DNA from 2 places in the Massilia sp. LMS1-1-1.1 genome. Region 1 is predicted to be linked to the other one. Evidence: predicted binding sites of a transcription regulator. Region 1 holds the regulator's gene; the other holds the start of a gene.

What was found. The regulator FliA, encoded in region 1, starts transcription of late flagellar genes. The targets are predictions, from matches to a motif close to CTAAAGTTTNNNNNNNNNNNGCCGNTA.
Region 2: MRBLMS1_RS23530 (DUF5610 domain-containing protein) is a predicted target of FliA. The motif match lies at 2,892-2,918, and genes of this name have one in related genera.

Annotation. Positions count from the first base shown of each region.
Region 1 is NZ_JBFPNG010000001.1:1,768,752-1,780,560, forward strand. Features, by position in the region: gene MRBLMS1_RS08110 (FxDxF family PEP-CTERM protein) at 184-747, shown strand; gene MRBLMS1_RS08115 (hypothetical protein) at 873-1,730, opposite strand; gene MRBLMS1_RS08120 (translation initiation factor Sui1) at 1,813-2,175, opposite strand; gene MRBLMS1_RS08125 (CehA/McbA family metallohydrolase domain-containing protein) at 2,280-3,890, opposite strand; gene motD (flagellar motor protein MotD) at 3,998-4,768, opposite strand; gene MRBLMS1_RS08135 (flagellar motor protein) at 4,774-5,520, opposite strand; gene MRBLMS1_RS08140 (RNA polymerase sigma factor FliA) at 5,502-6,233, opposite strand; gene MRBLMS1_RS08145 (MinD/ParA family ATP-binding protein) at 6,279-7,142, opposite strand; gene flhF (flagellar biosynthesis GTPase FlhF) at 7,135-8,463, opposite strand; gene flhA (flagellar biosynthesis protein FlhA) at 8,730-10,826, opposite strand; gene flhB (flagellar biosynthesis protein FlhB) at 10,823-11,809, opposite strand, start outside.
Region 2 is NZ_JBFPNG010000045.1:326,313-338,121, reverse strand. Features, by position in the region: gene MRBLMS1_RS23545 (LemA family protein) at 1-172, opposite strand, end outside; gene pyrF (orotidine-5'-phosphate decarboxylase) at 330-1,154, shown strand; gene sbcB (exodeoxyribonuclease I) at 1,388-2,836, opposite strand; gene MRBLMS1_RS23530 (DUF5610 domain-containing protein) at 2,990-3,604, shown strand; gene MRBLMS1_RS23525 (GGDEF domain-containing protein) at 3,606-4,571, opposite strand; gene MRBLMS1_RS23520 (HPF/RaiA family ribosome-associated protein) at 4,832-5,209, opposite strand; gene MRBLMS1_RS23515 (DUF1345 domain-containing protein) at 5,395-6,060, opposite strand; gene MRBLMS1_RS23510 (MFS transporter) at 6,099-7,370, opposite strand; gene MRBLMS1_RS23505 (CDP-6-deoxy-delta-3,4-glucoseen reductase) at 7,454-8,479, opposite strand; gene MRBLMS1_RS23500 (SDR family oxidoreductase) at 8,492-9,409, shown strand; gene MRBLMS1_RS23495 (hypothetical protein) at 9,493-9,753, shown strand; gene MRBLMS1_RS23490 (hypothetical protein) at 9,941-10,210, shown strand; gene MRBLMS1_RS23485 (hypothetical protein) at 10,453-10,692, shown strand; gene MRBLMS1_RS23480 (glycine-rich domain-containing protein) at 10,780-11,493, opposite strand; gene MRBLMS1_RS23475 (sensor histidine kinase) at 11,681-11,809, opposite strand, start outside.

The sequences.
Region 1 (11,809 bases):
CTTGAGACAGGTGATGACTATATGCTAATCCCTGGCGTACGCCGTACATCTCCAGGTGGGACTTTCCTCGCCGACACGAACATCGTTCCCGCAGGCATAGCTGATCCATTTCACGCCCCAGCCTGCGCTTTGCGCTGCGCCATGACGCACACCACCTCAATCGCAAGTACATAGGAGCATGATATGAACTCTCTCTCAGTAAGCAAGGCTGGCGCGGCGCTGCTGCTCGGCTGCACCCTGCTGGCGCCGGTCGCGCAGGCCGAAACGCAATCCGTGTTCTACAACCACCTGGTATCGACCGCCGTGGTGGCCACGCCGCTGATGGCGCAAGACACCTTGTTCGTCGACACCTTCACGACGGAGCACGGCTCGCTGCTGCAAACGACCACGTTTACGGTCGGCGCCGGCGTGCAGTCGTTCACGGGCAACGCGGCTTGGCTGGTCACGGGCGCCAACGATTTCGGTCCCCGCCTGACTGGCGTCAACATTGACTTGTTCGACTCCAGCAATAACCTGGTGCAATCGGATACCTTCACCGGCGTGCTGGGTTCGTTTGCCCATTCGACTTTCGACGGCCTGCTGGGACCTGGCACCTACACCCTTGTGGCAAGCGGCATCGGCGTGCGTGATTCCGTGCTGGACATTTCCATCACCACGGCCGTGCCGGAACCGGAAACCTATGGCATGCTGCTGGCGGGACTGGGCCTGATCGGGTATAGCATACGGCGCCGCAAAACGGCTGCCTGACCGGCATCGGGGCGCCTGCAGGCACTGCCGTCGCTGGCAGACAGGCGGCATGGGGCCGGCGCGGCGGTTCCATGTGCGGACTGGCTTATGCACGGGCCAGCCCATGCAGGGGCTGGCCTACGCACTCAACCGTGCGCGGGCCGGCCCGTATGCTGGCGGAATTTCGCGGCGATGCCATTCGCCTTGGTGAGGGCGGCGGCCTGCTGCTCGGGTGTCAGCTCGTTACGCAGCCAGTGCCAGTATTCATCCTGGTACGGATTCGTCGTGCCTGGCGTGAGGATGTCGTCGTAGACCATGCGCAGGGCCAGCAGGTAGCCATACGCTTGCGGCGCGTCCTTCTGCACCACGTCGCCATCGCGCAGGTAAGCCATCATCAGGGTCGACACGCTGGTCAGTTCCGCCGCGTCCGCCTGCGCCGTCAGCTGGGCGATCGCTTGCCGCTTCCAGGCCTGCACCAGCGGATCGTCGGGACGGTTGCGCAGCGCGCTGCGGTCGCCGAACGGGCCTTCCGACAGGAACAGGGTAGCCGCGCCCGGCACGCCGCCTTGCGCGGCAGTGGCCAGGTAGCCGAGGCGATCCTCGCGCTGGCGCTGCGTCATGCCCGCACACAACTGCTGCTGGGCGGCTTTTTCTTCCGCCGTCATCTCGCGCCCCAACTCGAATTCCATGCCCGGCAAGCGGCTTTCGCGCTGGAAGACGATGCAGTCGTCGATCAGGTTATAGGCCGCATACGCGTCTTCCGGCTTGCCGCTGGCGCCCAAGCGTTCGAGCCGCTGCGCCAGGGACACGACAACGGGCGCGGCATCGGCGGCCGGAGTGGCATCGATATTCAAATACGATGCCAGGCTGCGCCCCGGCGGCGCGCTGGCGGCAGCGGTGGCGGCAGCGTCCGCTGCGCCACCATCGGGCGCGGGCCAGTACACGACCGCCAGCACTGCCGCGATGGCAGCGGCGATGGCGATACCGGTCAGTTTGTTATTCATATGAGGTGGCGCATAAAAGGAAATGCACGTTACCACAGGCGTGCGGCAGCGGGCCGCACGCCTCCGCACGCACGCCTCCCGGCTAGCCGCCGGCCTTTTTCGGCTGGTGGCCCAGCCTGGTCAGCGCGGCAACGATGGTGTCGACATGGTCGCCCTGCACTTCGATCACGCCATCCTTGACCGTGCCGCCCGAGCCGCACTGCGTGCGCAGCTGCTTGCCCAGCAAGGCCAGCGCGATGGCGTCCAGCGGCAAGCCCTTGACCACGGTAACGCTCTTGCCGCCGCGGCCCTTGGTCTGGCGCGACACGCGCACCACACCATCGCCGACCGGCGCCGCCTTCGCTTGCGCCTTGCATGCGCATTGCGCCAGCGGCTGGCGGCAGGCGGGACACATGCGGCCCGTTTCGGTGGAATAGACGAGACCGCCCTGGGAGCTGCTTTTCATGATGGAGAAATAAAAGAAAGAAGGCCGCGATTGTACCAAGCGGGAACGGGTGCTGGATCAAGCGGGATCCCGCACCGTCCGGCGACGCGCGGCCGACTACGCTATTAGCGCAAGGTAAGGAACACAGGATTCGAATAGAACCACAGGCTGCGGTAATTGCGGTCGTTGATGTCGTTGAAACGCTGGGTACTGTCCGTCGTGCCCGTGCGCTGGTCGGCCAGCGGTTCGCCACCCTGCGTCAGGCCGGCAACATCGGTCCCCAGATTGGTGCCGCGCAGACGGAAATACTGGTTCTTCGCCGCCGTGGTCCGGTAGCTCACGCTGTAGTAGCCGTCAGCCCCGAGTTTCCAGTCCGCGCTGGTGAAGCGCTTGAGCACCCGCGTGCTGGCATTGCTGGCAACGTTGTAGGCTGGCGTGCCTGCCGCCGCCTTCGCGCCGACATCGCCGACGATCAGGTCGACATGATCGACAACGGGCTTGACGCTGGCGGCCAAGCCGCTGTCGACAGGCTTTTCGTAGTTGTTTTTGGCCGGGCTCTTGAAGCGGATGGTAATGGTGACGGTGTCGCCGTTACCGACTTTCAGCTCCCCACCCATCTCCTTGCGGTCATCCTTGCTGGCCAGGTTGAAGTCCAGCGCGTTGATCAGGTCGCCATAGGTGGAAAACATCTTGCCCGAGCGCAAGCCCGCCAGCAAGTCCTTCGCCAGCGGCGCGCCCTGCGCGCCGTTGAACACATAGTTCTTCGCATACTCGCCCGGGAAGTAGCCGCTGCTGTTGCCGCCGACGATCTTGAAGTGGGTATCCGAATCCGTCAGGTTCCAGATGCGACGCCCCTCGCCCAGCAGCGCATCCCATGGCCCGCCCAGCTTGGCCACCACGTAGTCGACGCCTCCATACACGCGCAGCAACGCATTGTCGTCCGTATAGGCTGCCGTGTAGCCGCCGCGGTCCGGCTCCATCTGGTTGCCGACCATGCCTTCGATGGCGAACATGATGTTGGGAGCCGCATCGTTAAAGGCGCGCAAGTCGGCGATGCTGTAACTGCCCTTGTTGCGCGACGGATGATTGATGACGGCGTAGCTGGTCTCCGGATAATTCTGCTTGAGCCAGTTGATGGCTTGCAAGGCATCGGCAGCCGTCTTGTTGTAGCGGGTGTCGCCGTATTTTGCTTTCCATGCAACAACATCGGCAGCGTCGAACATGGCCGCGTCGCGCGTGGTGAACAGGTATTCGAACTCTTTCATGCCCCGGGTGCTGGCGCTGAGCTTGTCCGCGCCCTCGAACAGGCCGATGCCGACGTGATCGTGGGTCGGCATGTCCCACTCGAAGCCGGAAAAGATCAGTTTGTCGGCGTAGGTGCCACCCGCCTGCAGCGCCTGCACGCGTGGCACCTCGTAACGCTCGGCGCCGATGGACATGGGAATGGGCGTCGCTAGCGGCGCGCCCAATGCATCGCGCGTGGAGACGCGCAAATGGTTGGACAGCGCCATCCAGTCGAGGCCGTAACTGCCGAACGCCTTGGCCAGCACCTTGTCCAGCGTCTGGCTGACATCCGCATCGGCCGATTGCGTGGTGTGGGTATGCAGATCGCCGGCGATCCAGCGGCCAGTGGGTAGCGGTGGCACGCTGCTCGCCGGATCACTATCGCCGCCGCAGGCGGCAACGCTCAACAGGATGACGATGGCCGAAGGAAGCAGCATTCTGGAGTAAGACATAGGTGGACCTGGAGGCTGAAAAGAAGTGCCACAGCCTAGCATTGCAGTATGACCACCGAATGACATGCGCCCGGTCCGCCGCACTGGCCCCGGCCCGCAAACCTGTCCTAGTTGGCCGGCGGCGCCGTCGGCACTTCCGTCACCGTTTCCGGGATGCCCGAGAGGATCGTCACGGCGACCCGGCGGTTGCGCGCGCGCCCTTCCGCCGTTTCGTTGGGCGCCACGGGGATGTTGTCGGCGTGGCCGACGGCCGTCAGGCGCGACGCCTTGACGCCGCTGGCGATGAACAGGCGCACCACGGCGCTGGCGCGCGCGGCCGACAATTCCCAGTTCGAGGCAAAGGTCGAATTGCTGATCGGCTGCACGTCCGTATGTCCTTCCACCTGCACGTCGTGCGTATCGTCCTTGAGCAGCACGGCGACGGCGCGCAGGGCCTGGTCCGACTCCACCGTCAGGCGCGCCGCGCCCGGGTCGAACAGCACGCTGGCATTGATTTCCACGCTCACGCCGCGGCTCGTCTGCGTGACCCGCACCTTGCCTTCCTTGACCAGCGGCGCCAGGGTCGACGTCAAGTCCTGCGCCAGGCGGGTCATGTGTTCGCGCTCGCGGCGGATGGCTTCCGTGCGGCGTTTCAGGGCGGGATTCGGCAAAGGAATGGCTTGCGGCGCTTCCATGATGATGGGCGGTGCGCCCTTTTCCAGGCTGAAAGCCTGGCCGATGGCATTCTGGAAGACGCGGTATTTGCCTTCGTTGACTTGCGAAATGGCGTACATCACGACAAAGAAGGCAAACAGCAGGGTGATGAAGTCGGCATACGAGATCAGCCAGCGGTCCTGGTTGTCCGGTTCCTCGTCATACTTCCTGCGCGCGCGCCGCATCATGGTCAGTGCTCGTGCAGCAGGCTGGACACGCGCTCTTCGATGATGCGCGTATGGTCGCCCGTGGCGATGTCGTACAGCACGGCGGCCGTAATTTCGTACTGCAGCACGCGGCGCGAAACGATGGCCTTGAGTTTATTCGCCACCGGCAGGAACAGCAGGTTGGCCAGGCCCACGCCATAGATAGTGGAGACGAAGGCCACGGCGATGCCGCTGCCTAATTTACTTGGGTCAGTGAGGTTTTCCATCACGTGGATCAGGCCCAGCACGGCGCCCAGAATACCGATGGTGGGCGAATAGCCGGCCGCCGATTCCCACACCTTGACGGCCTGGCGTTCGGCCATTTCGTAGGCCGAGATTTCCACGTCGAGCAGCTGGCGCAGCTTGTCCGGTGCGATGCCGTCGACGATCATCCGCAAGCCCTTGGCATTGAAGCGGTCGGCCGTGTTTTCCATCAGGCGCTCGAGCGCCAGCGGGCCGTCGCGGCGCGCCGTCAAGCTCCACTGCCCGATGTCTCGCGCCAGCGCGGCGCGCGTGTCGGCTGGCGGCAGGAAGACCCAGCGCAGCATTTCCAGCCCGCGCACGAAAGTGCGCAGCCGCGTTTGCAGCAGCACGGCGCCGAAAGTGCCGATGACCACGATGGCAAAGGCGGCCGGCTGCAGCAGGGAGGCCATCTTGCCGCCTTCCAGTGCCTGGCCGACCAAGAGGCCCGCCAGCGCCAGCGCCAGCCCGATTACGCTGGACCAGTCCACGCCTGCTCCCTCAAGGTTGCGCGCAGGCGCGCGACGGCCTGGGTATGCAGCTGCGAGACGCGCGATTCGGATACGCCCATCACCGCGCCGATCTCCTTCAGGTTCAGCTCTTCTTCGTAATACAGGCCCATGAGTATTTTCTCGCGTGGTGGCAGCGCGTCGATGGCATCGATCACGGATTGCCGGAAATCGGTATCGAGCAGGGAACGCAAGGGGTCGCTGTCCTCGTCCACGCAATGGCGGTCGAGGAAGCTGTCATTGCCGTCCGGGTCATGAAAGTCTTCGTAGTACACGAGCTGGTGGCCGCCGCCGTCGCCCAGCATTTCCTGGTAGTCGGCCAGCGACATCTTGAGCAGTTTCGCCACTTCCGACTCCGTCGGCGGATGGCCGAGGCGCTGCTGCAAGGTGCTCATCGCCTCTTCGATCTTGCGCATGTTCTGGCGCATGCTGCGCGGCAGCCAGTCGCTGGTGCGCAATTCGTCGAGCATGGCGCCGCGGATGCGCAGCACGGCATACGTCTCGAACTGCGCGCCATGCGTCTCTTCATAGCGGCTGATGGCATCGAGCAGGCCGATCATGCCGGCCTGGATCAGGTCATCGACCTCGACCGAAGGCGGCAATTTCGCCTTCATATGGTGCGCCAGACGCTTTACCAGCGGAATGTGCTCCGTCAGCAAATAGTCCTTGTTCGATTTCCCTTTGACCGTGTACATAGGCTGCTTATTGTTTTCTCATCTTATCTGGTGCTACGGTTGGCGTCAGGCGCTGAACTGGTGCGGGCTCCCCGTCTGGTACAAGGTGCCGCCAAGCACGGGAGCCGCCGAACGGGCCAGCCGCTCGGCCAGTCCGCGAAACGCCACCGAGGCACCGGCCAGCGGAAACGCATCGACCACGCTGCGGCCCAGGCGCGCCGCGCGGTGCAGATACTCATCGGCAGGCACCGAGCCCATCGACGTCAGCTTCACGGCCAGGTAACGGCTCGCCGCCTGTGCCATATTATCGTATACCACTTTTGCTTCGGATTCGGAAGCACCGGTGACGAGAATGCCGAACGGACGGCGTCCCAGTTCCTGGCTCAGGCGCTTGATCAGGCAGTACGCCGCCTTGATCGAGGTGGCGCTGGTCGACACTTGCACGACGATATCGGACGACGCCATCAAGGGCACGGGGAAACAGGCGCCCTCTTCTGCCACGACGCCGTCGACCAGCACGATGCCGCTCTGGCGCGCCAGCACTTCGAAGGTCTTGCCCAGGCGGCGCAGCTCGTCCTCGCCCGCATAATCCATGCTGTCCATCAGGTGGTTGCGTGCGCCCAGGCTGGCCACGCCGAAGCCTTGCGGCACCTGGTGGATGACCTGGTTCAAGCCGCACTGCTGGCGCGCCACGTCGCGCAGGCTGGCGCCGTGTGCCAGTCCCAGGCGCGCGGCCACGCCATCGCTGCCGCCGCTGGCGTCGAGCAGCAGCACGTCATTGCCGCCGTAGACGAGCGAAGCACCCAGGTTGACCAGCATGGCGCCCTTGTCGTCCTGCGGCGTGGCCGACAGGAACGTCATGACGCGCGGCTGCGGGCCGGCCAGCATGCGGCGCAAGCCTTCGGCCTGGTCGAAATCAAAATTAGCCAAGATGCACCCCGCGCGCTTCATTGTTGCGGGCGGCTGCCTGCGCCATCAGGAGCGGCAGTTCGGCATCGGAAAACTGCGTGGCAGCCGAGTCGCGCTTGAGCTTGAAGGCGCGGTCGATCAGGTAGCCGCGGTCGGCCAGGTACAGGTCTTCCGGCACGCGCTGGCCGTTAGACACATAGAACAGGTTCAGCTTCTGGCGGATCACCACGTCGAGCACGTTGCCGATCGACGCCGCTTCATCGAGCTTGGTCATGATGCAGCCGGCCAGGCCGCTGCCCTGATAGGCGCGCACCACTTCGTTGAGGGTTTCCTGGGTTGCCGTGGAATTCAGGCACAGCAAACGCTTCACGTCGGCGCCGGCACCCGACAGCATGGCCACCTGCTCCGTCACCATCTGGTCGCGCTGGCTCACGCCCACCGTATCGATCAGCACCGTGTGCTTGTTCTTCAATTCTTTCAGGGCGATGCGCAAATCCGCTTCATCTTTCACGGAATGCACCATCACGCCGAGGATCTTGCCGTAGATGCGCAGCTGCTCATGCGCACCGATACGGTAGGCGTCCGTGGTGATCAGGGCCAGCTTTTCCGGGCCGTGGCGCATCACGCAGCGGGCCGCCAGCTTGGCCGTGCTGGTGGTCTTGCCGACACCGGTCGGGCCCACCAGGGCGAACACGCCGCCCTGCTCGAGCATGGCGTCTTCATTGGCCACCGTGTTCAGGTTACGGCTGAGGACGGTCTTGATCCAGCGCATGCTTTGCGCACCGTCGAGGCCGGCGGGCAGCTTGTCGATCAGGTAGCGCGCCAGGCTGGCGGAAAAGCCGGCGGCCAGCATTTCGCGCAGGACGACGGCTTTTTGCGGCTCGCGCTGCTGCGTCGACCCCCACGAGATTTCCGCCAGCTGGGTTTCCATCATGCCGCGCATGGCGCGAATTTCATTCATCATGCCGCTCATTTCGGCGGCGGCGTTCTCTTTGACGTGCGCCAGCGCGCTGGCCATCATCTGCTGCATGCGGGCCATGTCCACTGGCTCGGAGGCAGCCTGGCGCGGCGCGGCAGGACGTGGCGCGGCCGGGCGCTGGGCCGGGGCGGTCGGACGCTGCGGCGTGGCGAACTGGGTCTGCAACTGGGGCCGGGGCTGGGCCATTTCGGAGGCGGCCGGCGGCGAGGCGAGCGAAGCGGCATCGTCATTGGCCAGCGCGAGGATTTCCACCACGCCATCGGCCTGGCGGTTCGACAGGATCACGGCATCGGGGCCCAGCGCTTCACGCACCTTGCGCAGCGCATCGCGCGACGAGGCGCCCGTAAATTTCTTCACATTCATGACCGGCCTCCCAAGGCGGGGGTGGCGCAATATTGGCTGAACTGTGTGACCATCATCGACTCCTGTTGCTTGAGTGCTGTCTTCCACATGGACACAGATCACTCGGACAGTTTCCATTATTAGCGATGCTCGCAGGAAACGATCGAAGGAACAGGACGGGAAAGTACCCGTTATTCAGTTTGCCGGGAGGAAATTTCGGTTTTTTTGACCCAAACGAAGGCCGGGGTCAGACCCGGCGGGTCTGACCCCGGTACTAATGAAGATAACTACTGCGCGCCCACCAGCGCCGTGACGCGGATCGTCTTGGTTTCCGGCACTTCCGCATGCGACAGCACTTTGAGCTGCGGCAAGGCGCGGCGCAGGAAGCGCGACAGCAGGGCGCGCAGCGGCGCCGGCACCAGCAGCACCGGTGTCAGACCCAGCGCTTCCTGCTGCTGGGCAGCCAGGCCCGCCTGGTGGGCGATGGTGTCGGCCAGGCCCGGCTCGATGCCGGCGCCGTCACCGCCATTGCCCATCGCTTGCATCAGCAGGCGCTCCAGGCGGCTGTCGAGCGTCATCACGGACAGCTCGGCCGCACCGGGGAACAGTTGCTGCACGATGGCGCGGCCCAGGGACACGCGCACCAGCGCCGTCAGCTCGTTCGGGTCTTGCGTGCTGACCGTGTACTCGGCCAGGGTTTCGATGATGGTGCGCATGTCGCGGATGTGCACGCCCTCGGCCAGCAGGTTCTGCAACACTTTTTGCAGAGCCGACAGCGACAGCATCTTCGGCACCAGGTCTTCCACCAGGCGCGGCGCATCCTTGCCCAGGTGGTCGAGCAGCGACTGCACTTCCGCGCGGCCCAGCAGCTCGGACGCATGCGAGGTGATCAGATGATTCAAGTGTGTGGCCACCACGGTACCCGCATCGACGACCGTGTAGCCCATCGATTGGGCCTGGTCGCGCAGGCTGGCGTCGATCCACGTGGCGGGCAGGCCGAACGCGGGGTCGCTCGTGGCCAGGCCCGGCAAGGTGCCGCTGGCCATGCCGGGATTGATCGCCAGGAACTGGCCGTTGAACGCTTCGCCCACGCCCACTTCCACACCCTTCAAGGTGATGCGGTAGGCGGACGGCTTCAATTCCAGATTGTCGCGGATATGCACGGGCGGCGCCAGGAAGCCCACTTCCTGGGCAAATTTCTTGCGGATGCCTTTGATGCGCTTGAGCAATTCGCCACCCTGCGTCTTGTCGACCAGGGGAATCAAGCGGTAGCCGACTTCCAGGCCCAGGGTATCGACGGGCATGATGTCTTGCCAGCTGGCTTCTTCCTGCTCGGGCGCCACGGTCGCTTGCGGCACTTCGGCCGGCTTTTCGGCCGCTTCTTTTTCCTGCGTGCGCTTCTTGCTGATCAAATAGGCGGAACCGGCCAGCAGCGCGGCCAGCAGGAGGAAAACCATGTTCGGCATGCCGGGGATCAGGCCCATGCCGCCGATGATGCCGGCGGTAATATACAGTACTTGCGGTTTCGCAAACAGCTGGCCCACCAGCTGGGTGCCGATGTCCTGTTCGCTGGCCACGCGCGAGACGACGATACCGGCCGCCGTGGAAATGATCAGCGAAGGAATCTGCGCCACCAGGCCGTCACCGATGGCCAGCAAGGTGTAGTTCTTGAGCGCATCGGCAAAACCCATGTCGTGCTGCAGCAAGCCCACCAGCAAACCGCCGACGATATTGATGACGGTCACCAAGATGCCGGCGATGGCGTCGCCGCGCACGTATTTGCTGGCACCGTCCATGGCGCCATAGAATTCCGCTTCCTGCGCCACTTCCGTGCGGCGGCGGCGCGCTTCGTCTTCACCGATCAGGCCGGCGTTCAGGTCGGCATCGATGGCCATCTGTTTACCGGGCATGGCATCCAGCGCGAAGCGGGCGCCCACCTCGGCGATACGGCCCGCGCCCTTGGTCACAACGGTAAAGTTGATGATCGTCAAAATAATGAAGACCACGATACCGACCGTGTAGTTGCCGCCAATCAGGAAGTGGCCGAACGCCTCAATCACTTTACCGGCCGCGTCGGCGCCCGTATGGCCTTCCGTCAGCACCACGCGCGTGGACGCCACGTTCAGTGACAGGCGCAGCATGGTCGACACGAGCAGGATGGTCGGGAACGCCATGAAGTCGAGCGGCTTGACCGTGTACAGCGCCGTCAGCAGCACGATGATGGACAGCGCGATATTGAAGCTGAAGAAGATGTCGAGGATGAAGGCGGGCAGCGGCAGCACCATCATCGCCAGCAGCATGATGATGATGATCGGCGCGGCGAGGCCCTTGCTGGCGTTGCCTTTCAATCCGCTGAGCCAGGCTGGCATGGTCAGGCCGTTCATGGTGTGCTTCCTTTATTCTTGTCTGCTGCGCCGGCTGCGGGCGGTGTCTGCGATGCGGGATTCTGTGGGTCGAGCTCGGGCGGCACGTCGAGTTTTTTCGGCTTGTCGGGGCGCTCGCCGTGGCCGCTGCCGTAACTGCGCAGCTGGAACACGTAGGCCAGCACTTCGGCCACGGCGCCATACAGCGCCTCGGGAATCTCGTCGCCGATATCCGTGTGCTTGTACAGCGCGCGCGCCAGGGCCGGCGCTTCCAGGATGGCAACCTTGTGTTCGCCGGCCAGTTCGCGGATCTTCGCCGCCACCTCATCAATGCCCTTGGCCACCACCTGCGGTGCGCCGCGCGAATTCTCGCCATACTTCAGCGCCACCGCGTAATGGGTAGGATTGGTTACCACCACGTCGGCCGTCGGCACGTCGGCCATCATGCGGCGGCGCGACATTTCATGCTGCATCTGGCGTATCTTCGCCTTGATCTGCGGATTGCCGTCCGACTCTTTCGCTTCCTGCTTGACTTCCTGCAAGGACATTTTCATCTTGTTGGCGTAGTGCCACATCTGGTACGGACCGTCGATAGCGGCGATCAGGCCCAGGGCGCCCACGATCAGCAAAAAGGCCGTGATCAGCAGGCTGATCAGATGGGCCGAACCGGCGCGCAGCGATTCCACCGACAGGCCCAGCACGGCATCCTTTTGATGCTGCATCACCATCCAGGCGACGACGCCGACGACGAGAGTCTTGGCGATGGCCTTGAGCAACTCCACCAGCGCATTCTTCGAAAACATATTGCCCAGGCCACGAATCGGGTTGAGCTTGCCAAAATTGGGGGTAAACGCCTTGGAGCTGAACAGCCAGCCGCCCACCAGCACGGGCGAGGCCAGGGCGACGAGCATGATGGCCGCGGCGTACGGCAGGCAGGTCAGCAAGACCGAGCCCACGTCGTAGCCGATGCGCAACATCATCGCGTCGGGATTGAGTATCTGCTC
Region 2 (11,809 bases), on a different contig from region 1:
GAATCAGGTCGGCGCGCCGCTGGTACTGGTTGACCACTTCGCCCCAGGCGGCCTTGGTGGCTTCGTCCTTGCTCTGGAATTCGTTGTAGCCGCAGCCCGTCAGGATGCCGGCCAGGACGGTGACGCTCAGGGCCAGGCGCAGCCATTTGGTGAATTGATTGATGATTTGCATGATGGGTTCCGTGCAGAGTAAAGGAGGTGAGGCAAATATACCTGAAACGGCCCGCAATGTCGGTTTAATAAGCGCCGGCCGCGGCCCCTGGCTGCCTTCCCAGGTCCATGCCGCGTTACAATACGGGGTTTGCAACTGAATATAGAGAAGGTGTGCCGTGAATTTCATCAATAAATTATCCGCCGCGTGGACGGCCAATAATTCCCTGCTGTGCGTGGGCCTGGACCCGGACCTGGCGAAACTGCCGGCCGAACTGCGCGACTTGCCTGATGGAATCACCACCTTTTGCACGCGCATCATCGACGCCACGGCCGACCTGGCCTGCGCCTTCAAGCCGCAGATCGCGTATTTTGCCGCGCTGGGCGCGGAAAAGCAGCTGGAAGACATCTGCCGCTACGTGCGCGAGAATTACCCGCACATCCCGCTGATCCTCGACGCGAAACGGGGCGACATCGGCGCGACAGCCACGCAATACGCGCGCGAAGCGTTCGAGCGCTACGGCGCCGACGCCGTCACCGTGAACCCCTACATGGGCGAGGATTCGCTCGATCCCTACCTGGCGTGGAAAGACCGCGGCGTGATCATCCTGTGCCGCACCTCGAACCCGGGCGGCTCGGACCTGCAATTCTTGAATACGGATGGCGAACCGCTGTACCAGCGCGTGGCGCGCCTGGTGGCCGACAAATGGAACAAGAACGGCCAGTGCGCGCTCGTCGTCGGCGCCACATTCCCTGAAGAACTGGCGCAAGTGCGCGCCATCGTCGGCGACATGCCGCTGCTGGTGCCCGGCATCGGCGCCCAGGGCGGCGACATCGCCGCCACGGTCGGCGCGGGCCAGACGGCCAAGGGCATGGGCATGATGATCAGCTCGTCGCGCGCCATCATCTACGCCACGCCGCAAGCGGATGAAGACTGGGCCGACGCTGCCCGCCGCGTGGCGATCGAGACGCGCGATGCGATCAATCAACACCGTTCGGTTTAAGCGCCATCCATAAAAAATGTAGGTCGGGTTAGGCCAGCGGCCGTAACCCGACAACACCGGTAACGTCAACAATGTTGTCGGATTACGCGGGCCTTCGGCCCGCTAATCCGACCTACGGCTGCAAATTGAGCGCGCGATGTGATCAAAGCGCACCGTGCGGGCTGAAAAATTACATTCAGCAGGCCTCACAGCGCCTAACAAAACCGACGCGCAGTAGGTTTAGTTAGGTGCGACTAATCGCGCATGGGCGCCACCATCTCCGCGTAATCGTACAACTCTCCCAGAATTTCCTCACCCCGCTCATCGACCGATTCCGACAGCCCGTCGATTTCCGTAAACAGCATTTCGATGGTGCGGGCGCCGCCGTCGCCGTCGAACAGGCGGGCGGCGCGGTGCTGTTCCCAGCGCAGGCTTTCCGCTTCGCTCAGGGTTTGCGGGAAATTGCGGGCGCGGTAGCGGAACAGCAATTCCTGCAGGCGCTCGTCGGCAAACGAAGGGCGGGCCGTGGCCAGCTTGGCCGGCGTTTCGCGGCGCAAGGATTCGAGCAGGCGGCGGTCGTCGTTGCTGACGAAACCGTTATACAAATCCTCATCCACGTCCAGCGCGACATTCGCGCCAGGGCGCTGGAACACTTCGGCCCAGATCGCATCCATGTTCGGCGCCGTCGCGGCCAGCTGCGCGTTGACCTTCGCGGCGTCCACGTCGATGCCCCATTGCGCGGCCATGGCCGGCGACAGGGTTTTCAGGTTGCCGACCAGCATGGGCGATTTGTTCAGGTGCACGCTTTTCACAGGCAGGCGCGTCATGCCTTCGGGCATGGCTTCCTTGCGCGTGAACAGCCGCGTGCGGATGGTGTCGGCGTCCAGCTGGAACAGTTCGCGCGGGTCGTAAGCGCAATCCCAGACGAGGATCTCGTTCTTGTTGCTCGGGTGCGTGGCCAGCGGCCAGACGACGCCCACGCAGCCCCGTTCGGCGGGGAACATGCCCGACACGTGCAGGAAAGGCTGGCGCTCGCCGGCGGCCAGGTGCATGCCCATTTCGCTGGCGACCCGGTCCTTCTTGTGCAGGGCCAGGCAGAATTCGAACAGTTTCGGCTGTTTCTGCTTGATCAGGCGGGCCAGGGCGATGGTCGCGCGCACGTCGGACAACGCATCGTGCGCCGCCTCGTGGGCCAGGCCGTTGGCCTTGCTCAAGTGTTCCAGCTTAAAACTGGTCTGGCCATCGTCGCGTTTCGGCCATTCGATGCCTTCCGGGCGCAGCGCATGCGTCATGCGCACCACGTCGAGGATGTCCCAGCGGCCGCAATGGTTTTTCCATTCGCGCGCGTACGGGTCGATCAGGTTGCGCCAGAACAGGAAACGCGTGACTTCATCGTCGAAACGGATGGTGTTGTAGCCCACGCCGATGGTGCCCGGCTCCGAAAAGGCCGCTTCGATGGTGGCGGCGAACTGGTGTTCGGGCACGCCCAGCTGCAGACACTGCTGTGGCGTGATGCCCGTGATCAGGCACGATTGCGGGTCGGGCAGGAAATCATTGGCAGGCTGGCAATACAGCATGATCGGTTCGCCGATCTCGTTGAGCTCGGCATCCGTGCGGATGGCGGCGAACTGGGCCGGGCGGTCACGGCGCGGCTGGGCGCCAAAGGTTTCGTAGTCGTGCCAAAGAAAGGTCTGGTTAGTCATTGATGGTCAATACTTGGTTACTTGATTGGTTATCCGGGCCGTAAACGCGCCGCTGCTACAGTTTTCTGAAAACCTGCCGATACTACACGAGAGGATGGTCATCATCGAGTTTCCCGCATGGTGGCATACATTGCCCGTTCAAGGAGGTCTATCGTGTCAATTCCCATCGCCGCAGGCGGCAATTCCAACCCTTCCGTGACTTCCGTCAGTACGGGTGTTGCCGGCAAGGACGAGAAAGTCCAGCAAAAGGACGGCGTCAACGCTGAAATGAGCGTCAACGACCGGACGAAGCTGCAATTGAACGCTTCCATCATGCAGGCGTCGCTGAACGTGTCGATCGGTTCCGAGAATGAGCCGCTGGCGCTGCTGTACAAGACGGCCATCACCAACATCAATGAAGCGCTGAAGGGCCAGTACGGCGACGATGCAATCCAGAACGCGGCGTCGCAGGACAATAGCGCCGAAGCGACGGCGAGCCGCATTGTATCGCTGTCGACCGGTTTTTTTGACGCCTTCAAGAAACAGAATCCCGACCTGGATGACGATGCGGCCCTGACCAAGTTCATGGATACCATCAGCGGCGGCATGGAAAAAGGCTTCAAGGAAGCGCGCGATATCCTGGAAGGCTTGAAAGTGCTGGGTGGCGATATCGCCGGCAATATCGACAAGACCTATGAACTGGTGCAGAAGGGCTATGCGGATTTCATCGCCGCGCACAGCAGCAAGAAGGATGAGGCTGCCAAGCCTGCCGACAGCAAGGTCGCCTGATCTACAGCATGACCTGGTTGCGTCCGCCTGCCTTCGCGCGGTACAGCGCCGCGTCGGCGGCCGCGATCAGCGCATGGTCGTCCTGTTCGGCCGCCAGGCTGGACACGCCGAACGAGCCCGTGATGTGCGGCAGCGCGCTGCGCATGTCGGCGAAGATGACGGCTTGCTGCATCCGTTCGCACAGGCGTTCGGCCACCCGCAGGGCCACGTGTTCGTTGGTATCGGGCAAGATCACCATCATTTCCTCGCCACCATAGCGCACGGCAAAATCCGTGGGCCGCAGGGCCGCGCCCAGCACTTGCGCGGCGATGCGCAGCGCCTGGTCGCCCGCCTGGTGGCCGTGCGTGTCGTTGAAACGCTTGAAATGGTCGAGGTCTATCATCACTAGCGACAGCGGCGAGGCACTGGCGTGGGCGGTGACGATCATGTTCGGCAGTAAATCCGTCAGCCAGGCGCGATTGTACAAGCCCGTCAGGCTGTCGACCATCGACAGCTGGCGGTAGAATTCGCCCAGTTTCTGGCGGCGGCGCAGCAGGGCATTGGCGGCGCGGATGCGGAAGGACAGCAGCCGCAGCAGGTTGCGTGCCAGGCCGTTCGATTGCTCGATCAATTCCCAGACGACGGCCGCGTCGATCACCAGCAAGTCGGTTTCTTCCAGGGCGGAAATGGCGGCCAGGTTGCTCGCTTCATCGAGCACCGATTGTTCGCCCACGCTTTCGCCGGGCAAGACCTTGCTGACGGTGCCGTCATCCATGCCCGTGTGGATGTCGGCGGCCACGGCCAGCGAACCGCGCAGGACGATGTACAGGCAAGTACCCTGTGTGTCGGCAATGGCTTCGCCCGCTTCGAGGCGCATGACGGGGCAGGGCGCCAGCATGGCGGCCGTCTGGCTATCCGCCCCATCGCGAAATAACTGTAAATCGCCGATGTTGCAGCCTGAAGCGCCGAAGTTGCCGATCTGTTCCACAATCACACTTTCAAAAAGCCGGCGCGCGCGAGCAGGGGGCCGGTAGCTTCATGATAGCGTAAAGCGGCCTTGGCTGTAACGGCAAATGCTTGCTTGATGTCACTTACTGTGAGAAATACGACAATTATTTCATTGCGGTGTTAATGCGCCGGAATGCTTGCTGTTTTGCTATGGGTGTTGTCGCGCAGGAAGGTGGCCCAGATGTGCAAAGGCAGCCTTGAACGGCTGCCTCAGTCTCTGGAAATCCTGCGGGTGGGGAGTTACTCGGCGGTTTCTTCCGCTTCGGCCGTATCGATCACGGCATTCTTGCCGGTGGCGTGGCGCTTGCTGTCTTGCAGGCGGCCCAGGGCGCTATCGATGGCGCGTTTCAGTTTGTCGGTGGCGCCGGCAACGGATTGATGCACGGTGGCGTTCTGTTCGGTCACGGCAATCGGTTGATAGCCAGCAACGCGTGCTTCCATGACGCAGCGAATATCGTCTGCGCCGCCTTTCGGGCCATTCGTGTCGCTGATGTGGACTTCGATGCGGGTCAGGTTGTCGCGGAAGCGGTTCAGTGCGCTTTCAAGTACGGATTGCACATGTTCGTTCAGTCCAGCGGTGTTGGCGATGGTGCTGTCGGTATGAATATTGATTTGCATATGCTTACTCCTGTCAATTCAAAAAAAACCCATCTCAGGCGTGCTGCGGCCTGGTTGCTGCCCCATGCACATGACCTCTGTGCATGGAACTTATCTTACTCCTCTTTCCAGTATTTCAAGAGGGTGCGCACGATTAAGATGAGCTTAACCCTTCAGCCAGGTCAAGTTTCCACTACGAAATTATTTCAACCATTGATCAGGCCGGCGGCGATATTGATCGACAGCCCCAGCACGACCAGGTTGAAGAAAAAGCTCAGCACGGATTGCCCCAGCACGATCTGGCGCATCATGCGCGTCTGCACGGAAACGTCCGACGTTTGCACGGCCACGGCGATGGTGATGGCGAAATAGAGAAAATCCCAGTAATCGGGGTTTTGCTCGTCGTCGGGAAACTTCAGGGGGCGCAGTGCGGGATCGGCCTGGTAATACAGGTGGGCATAGTGGAAGCAGAACAGGGTGCCGACGAGGAACCAGGAACCGACCAGGGTGAGTATCGTCAGGCCGTAGTGCAGCGCGCGCTCGTCCGGCGCCAGGTCTTTCATCGAAGACAGCTGCGAGACGATGGCCACCAGGCTCATCACGGAAGCGACGGACAGGGCCGACAAGACTGTTGCCGCCCGCTCGTCCTGGCGCGCCGCCATGGCTTTGACCTTGTGATGGTTGGCGCGCATCATCATCCAGGCCATCGTCGCCAGGTAGAACCAGACGGCCACGTTCCACGCCGTCAGCAAACGCGTCATCTGTTGCCACGATGCGGGCAGCAGCAGGCCGGCCGCCACGCCGATGACCGTGGCCATGCTCAGGTGGGGGCGGCTGCGGATGAAGCTGCGGAACGGAAACGTGATTTTCATGGTACGGGTTCGTCAGTGGCGATAGCGCATCTTAGGCCTTATGAACTTGCCGTGGTAGCCGTCCTGGCGGCCGCTTCCTTCTCGTGGTGGGGGAAGCGGTCCATGCGCGACAGCACGGGGAACAGCACGGCCCAGATGCCCGTCACGGCCAGGGTGGCGGCGCCGCCGAAGAGTACGGCGCGCACGAGGCCGAACCAGCCGGCCGTCAATCCCGATTCGAATTCGCCCAGCTCGTTCGAGGCGCCGATGAAGACGGCATTCACGGCGCTGACCCGGCCGCGGATTTCGTCGGGCGTCTCGAACTGCACCAGCAGGTGGCGGATGTAGACGCTGACCATGTCGCCGGCGCCCATCAGGAACAGCGCCGCCAGCGCCAGCGGGAAATAGCTGGTGCTGCCCAGCACCAGGGTGCCCAGGCCGAAGACGGCCACGCCGCCGAACATCCATGGGCCAACCCTGCGCGTGATGGGGAAGATGGCCAGCGCGATCGAGCACAGGGCTGCGCCGGCCCCGGGCGCCGTGCGCAGCAAGCCCAGGCCGCTGGGGCCGATATGCAGCACGTCGTGCGCGAGCGCCGGCAGCAGCGCCGTGGCGCCGCCGAACAGGACGGCGAACAGGTCGAGCGAAATGGCGCCCAGCACGATGGGTTTCGACCAGACGAAGCGCAAGCCTTCGAGCAGGGTATGCCAGCTGACGGGTTCGCGCTTGACCACCTGCGGCGCCGGCGTGGTGGCGCGCATCAGCAGGACGGACACGACCAGCAGCGCGGACGAGATCAAATACACGACCTTGGGGCCGAAGTAATACAGTAAGCCACCCAGGGTAGGCCCCAGGATGATGGCCACGTGCGAACTCGACGAGCTGAGCGCGACGGCGCGGCTGAAGTGTTGCGTGGGCACCATGTTGACGAGCACGGCCTGCGTGGCCGGCATCATGAAGGCGCGCGCACTGCCGAACAGCACCAGCACGGCAAACACGGGCCAGACGATGGAGAGCCCACTCAGAGTGAACGCCAGCAGGGCCAGCGCGCAAGCGAGCTGCGCCGCCAGGCACCAGGCGATGATGTTGCGGCGGTTGTAGCGGTCGGCCACATGGCCTGCCGGCAAAATCAATACGAGGAAGGGCGCGAATTGCGCCAGGCCGATCAAGCCCAGGTCGAACAGGCTGCCCGTGATCTGGTACACCTGCCAGCCGATGGCCACGCTTTGCATCTGCACGGCCACCGTGCCCAGCACGCGGGCGGACAGGTAAAAGGCGAAGTTGCGGTGACGCAGGGTACTGAAGCCGTTGCCGGCGAAAGCGAGAGACATGAAATTTCCAGGAAGCAGCGGGGTAGAGCGGTGGTGGCAGCGGGCGCCGCACCAGCCGCGCCCCGCTGTCTGGACGGTGACGCTTACTTGGCCAAGTCGGCTTCCGTGGTGAAGGCGTCCGCGTAAAACTCGTCGTCTGGCAACTGGCACAGCTGCACGAAGTCGCGGTGGGCCGAATCGACCATCACGGGCGCGCCGCAGGCATATACCTGGTGGCCCGACAGGTCGGGCAAGTCGGCGATGACGGCCTGGTGCACGAAGCCCGTGCGGCCGCTCCAGCCGTCTTCCGGCAAGGCGTCCGACACGACAGGCACATAGGTGAACTGCGGCAAGTCGGCGGCCCACTGGCGGCACAGCGCATCCATGTACAGGTCGTGCGGACGGCGCCCGCCCCAGTACAGGGTGATCGAGCGCGTGGATTGCTCGTTGATCATGTGCTCGACGATGGCTTTCAAGGGTGCAAAGCCCGTGCCCGAGGCCAGCAGCACGACGGGCTTGTCGGAATCTTCGCGCAGGAAGAAGGTGCCCATCGGGCCTTCGAAGCGCAGGATGTCGCGCTCCTTCATGGTGCCAAATACCTGGTCGGTAAACAGGCCGCCCGGCAGGTGGCGGATGTGCAGGGTCACGGGGCCGCCGTCGGCGGGCGCGCTGGCCATGCTGTAGCTGCGGCGTTTGTTGTCGCGCAACAGGATTTCGATATACTGTCCGGCGCGGTAGTTGAGGCGCTCGCTGGCCGGCAACTGCAGGGTCAGCACGACGACGTCGGGCGCGACTTTTTCGATGGTGGTCACGCGCGACGGCATTTTCTTGATCGGGTAGTCGCTGCTGCCCGCCACTTCGCGCGCTTCGATGACGAGGTCGGCGTCCGTGGTGGCGCAGCAGAACAGGGAAAAGCCGGCCGCTTCCTCTTCCGGCGTCAGGGCGCGCTGCTGGTGCGCCTTGTGTTGGACGGTGCCGGAAACCACTTTGCCCTTGCAGGAACCGCAGGCGCCATTTTTACAGCCATACGGCAAGCCCACGCCGGCGCGTATCGCCGCCGCCAGCACGGTTTCGTCCGCTTCGCAGCTGAACTGGTGGCCGCTGGGCTGAACAGTAACTTGAAAAGTCATACAATCCTTGAGATGAAAAATATGTTAATGCACTCTTTGCGCAAGCCGTCAGGCTTGCCGCGCCTGCTGATCCTGGGCTGCGGCGACGTCGGCATGCGCTTGCTGCCCCTGCTGCGCGCGCGCTTTCGCGTCTTTGCCGTCACCAGCCAGTCGGCGCGCTGCGCGCAGTTGCGGGAAGCCGGCGCCGTGCCCATCGTGGCCAACCTCGACGACCGGGCCAGCCTGAAACGGCTGGCGGGACTGGCGACGATGATCGTGCACCTGGCGCCACCCTTGTCGTCGGGCTTGCTGGACCGGCGCACGCGCAATCTGGCCGCCATTTTACCCGAGCATGCACGCATGGTGTATGTGAGCACCAGCGGTGTGTATGGCGATTGCGCTGGCGCCTGGGTCGATGAAACGCGGCCGACGGCGCCAGCGAATGCGCGCGCGAAGCGGAGGGTGGACGCCGAACAGGTCTTGCGCGGCTGGGGCGCGCGACGCGGCGCCAAGGTGGCCATCCTGCGCGTGCCCGGCATCTATGCCGACGACCGCCTGCCCTTGAAACGCTTGCGCGAAGGCACGCCGGCCCTGGCCGCGGATGACGATGTGTACACCAACCATATCCATGCGGACGACCTGGCGCGCATCATCGAGCGGGCCTTGTGGCGCGGCAAACCGGGACGCGTATATCACGCCAGCGATGACAGCGAACTCAAAATGGCCGAGTATTTCGATGCCGTGGCCGACACGTTCGGCCTGCCGCGCCCGCCGCGCCTGCCCCGTGCCGCGCTGCGGCAGGTGGTCACGCCGATGCTGCTGTCGTTCATGTCCGAATCGCGCCGACTGCACAATACGCGCATCAAGCGCGAGCTGGGCGTGCGCCTGCGCTATGCGCGCGTGGCCGATGCCTTGCGGCCGCTGTCCGCCGATGGCGCCGGCATCGGGTAAAATGGCCGGTTATCTGCGCACTTTGCTGGGCCGGCGCGCAGCGCGCCGTTCCCGCGCTGCGCCACTCACTTAAGGAAGACAGCATGAGCACCCTCACTTACGAAGCATACCTGGACGAGGTCACCACCGTCCTGACGGAACTGTACGACCTCGACGACGAAGCCGCCATCAAGCTGGTCGTGGCGGCGCAGGACGCCGAATTTTTCGTCCCGCACGATGCGCATGAAGAAATGCGTACTGTCGAGCAAGCCAAGAAAGATGCGGTCACCCTGTTCGAGCGCAAGCAGAACCGCCAGCAAACGCAGGAAAAACAGCAACAGCGCGTGCGCCAGCAAAAGAAATAAGACGGAAGCAGGCCGTGGGGCAGTACGGGTTCCGGCGCAACACCGGGGCCGTGCCATTTGATGCACCGCAAACGCGCCATGGCGCGCTGGCGATATGGTGAGCAATGTCGTCACGCGTCTGGGCTCTTGTGGCGGGCTCTGCATCTACAACCAGCGTGACGTTGTTTCCCGTCAGCAGGAGCGAGCCATGCGAGCAACGAGTCACCCCAGCAAGGAGCAAGTGCGCGCTTATATGCGCCGGCGCGAACATGCGCTGCAACCCCCACCACCGCCCGATGAAATTCGCCGGCAACTGGCCTGGTGCCGCGCGGACGATTCCCCATGCACTTGCCCGCTTGCCACCCCGGCCGGCGTGGCCGTGCAAGGCTGGCATTTATCCGCAGAAATGGCCCGCCTGGGCACCCTCATGGCCATAGCCTGGCTCATGCATAGCGGTGTTGCTCATCGTAAAAATTGATGACGTGCAGCAAATTTTTCCGATTTGAGTTATCCTCTAGCACATTCCAAGTGCGTCAATTCTCTTCAATTATCACAATTTTGCTCTAAGTTACGCAAAAATCAACAATAGCGTGTATTATATTGTTTGTGGCGTAAAAGCCGCATAAGTGATGGCGCTTTTTAGTGTGTTTACCCTGAATTAGTGCAGAAGAGACATTCTGTTTTTTCTTGCTCTAATACAACAAGTACGGATTTTTGATCATGTCTCTCAAACAAATTACCTCTTTGCCTACCTACAACCCGAATCGCGTCCTCGATGCGATCATCGACAAGCTGCAACTGAAAAACGATGCCGCCTTGTCGCGAGCTCTGGAAGTGGCGCCACCTGTTATCAGCAAGATTCGTCACAACACCTTGCCGATCGGCGCCACGATCCTCATCCGCATGCATGAAATCAGCGATTTCAGCATTCGTGAACTGCGCGAGTTGATGGCTGCCTAAGAGCGCCTGACAGACGGCAAACTGAGAGGTGCCGTCTGGGTAAGTCAGGCTTGCCGCGTGCGGCAGCCACATCTGTTTTCCGCTTTTCTATTGCGGATCGCGGTTCAATACCGGACGATCAACATAGAAGCGCCCCATTTCCAGGCCAGTCGAAGACGATTTGACCACCGCTGCGGTAAGTGAGGCAGGCGCGCTGGAAAATGCGGTGCTGGCAGCCCCCGTCGCGCGGCCCGAATACGCCGTCGCCTGCACGGCCGCACTGGAAAACGCCGTTTGCACGGCCCGGCCCGAGTATGCCGTTGCCTGTACTGCCGCACTGGAAAATGCTGTTTGGACAGCCCGTCCTGAATACGCAGCCTGCACCGCCCGTCCCGAATACGCCGCCTGTACGGCGCGCCCCGAATACGCCGTCTCCGCGCGGATATAATCTTCTCCGAACGTTTGCTCATACAGCTGCTTCATGCGCTCGCCCACGCGATGGTGCGCTGCTTCGTCGTCTTCGCCGCGCAGGCCGATGTAGGGGAAGTGATGGAGGAAGTAACCGAACACCTGTTCGCAGTCGGCCGCATATTTCAGGGTGTCGAGGATGTGGTAGTGCCAGAAGGTATCAACGTCCATCAGCGGCGCTGTTTCTTCTTCCGGAAACTGTTTCATCAGGATCAGGAAGCGGCGGTATTCGAATTCCACCGCATTTGCCTTTTCCAGGCTCCATCCTTCGCCTGACTCCCGGTGCATCAGCTTGACCTTGATCGCGTCCAAATCCAAATCGGCAATTGCCTTGAAACTGTCGTTCGTATCCATGAATGTCCTTTTGTAAAGAGCGTTGTGGGAAATACGGTGAAACAAGGGAAAGCGGTGGGATGTACTCCTGGCAAATGGTCGAGGAATGCCTGGCCCATGGCGGGCGGGCGCTGAGTTGTTCTACACCAATATTGCATCTAATTACAAAATATGCAAGCTGAGCTTGCTCCATGCGAACGCGCGCCCGTCAGTTGCTGACCCGGCTTTCTTCCTGGTAGGGAAACGCGGTGGCGTCCGCACCCAGCGGTACGCTGACGTGCACGCTCATGCCGGCGCCGGGGCTGCTTTCGATGTAAAAAGTGCCGCCTAGCAATTT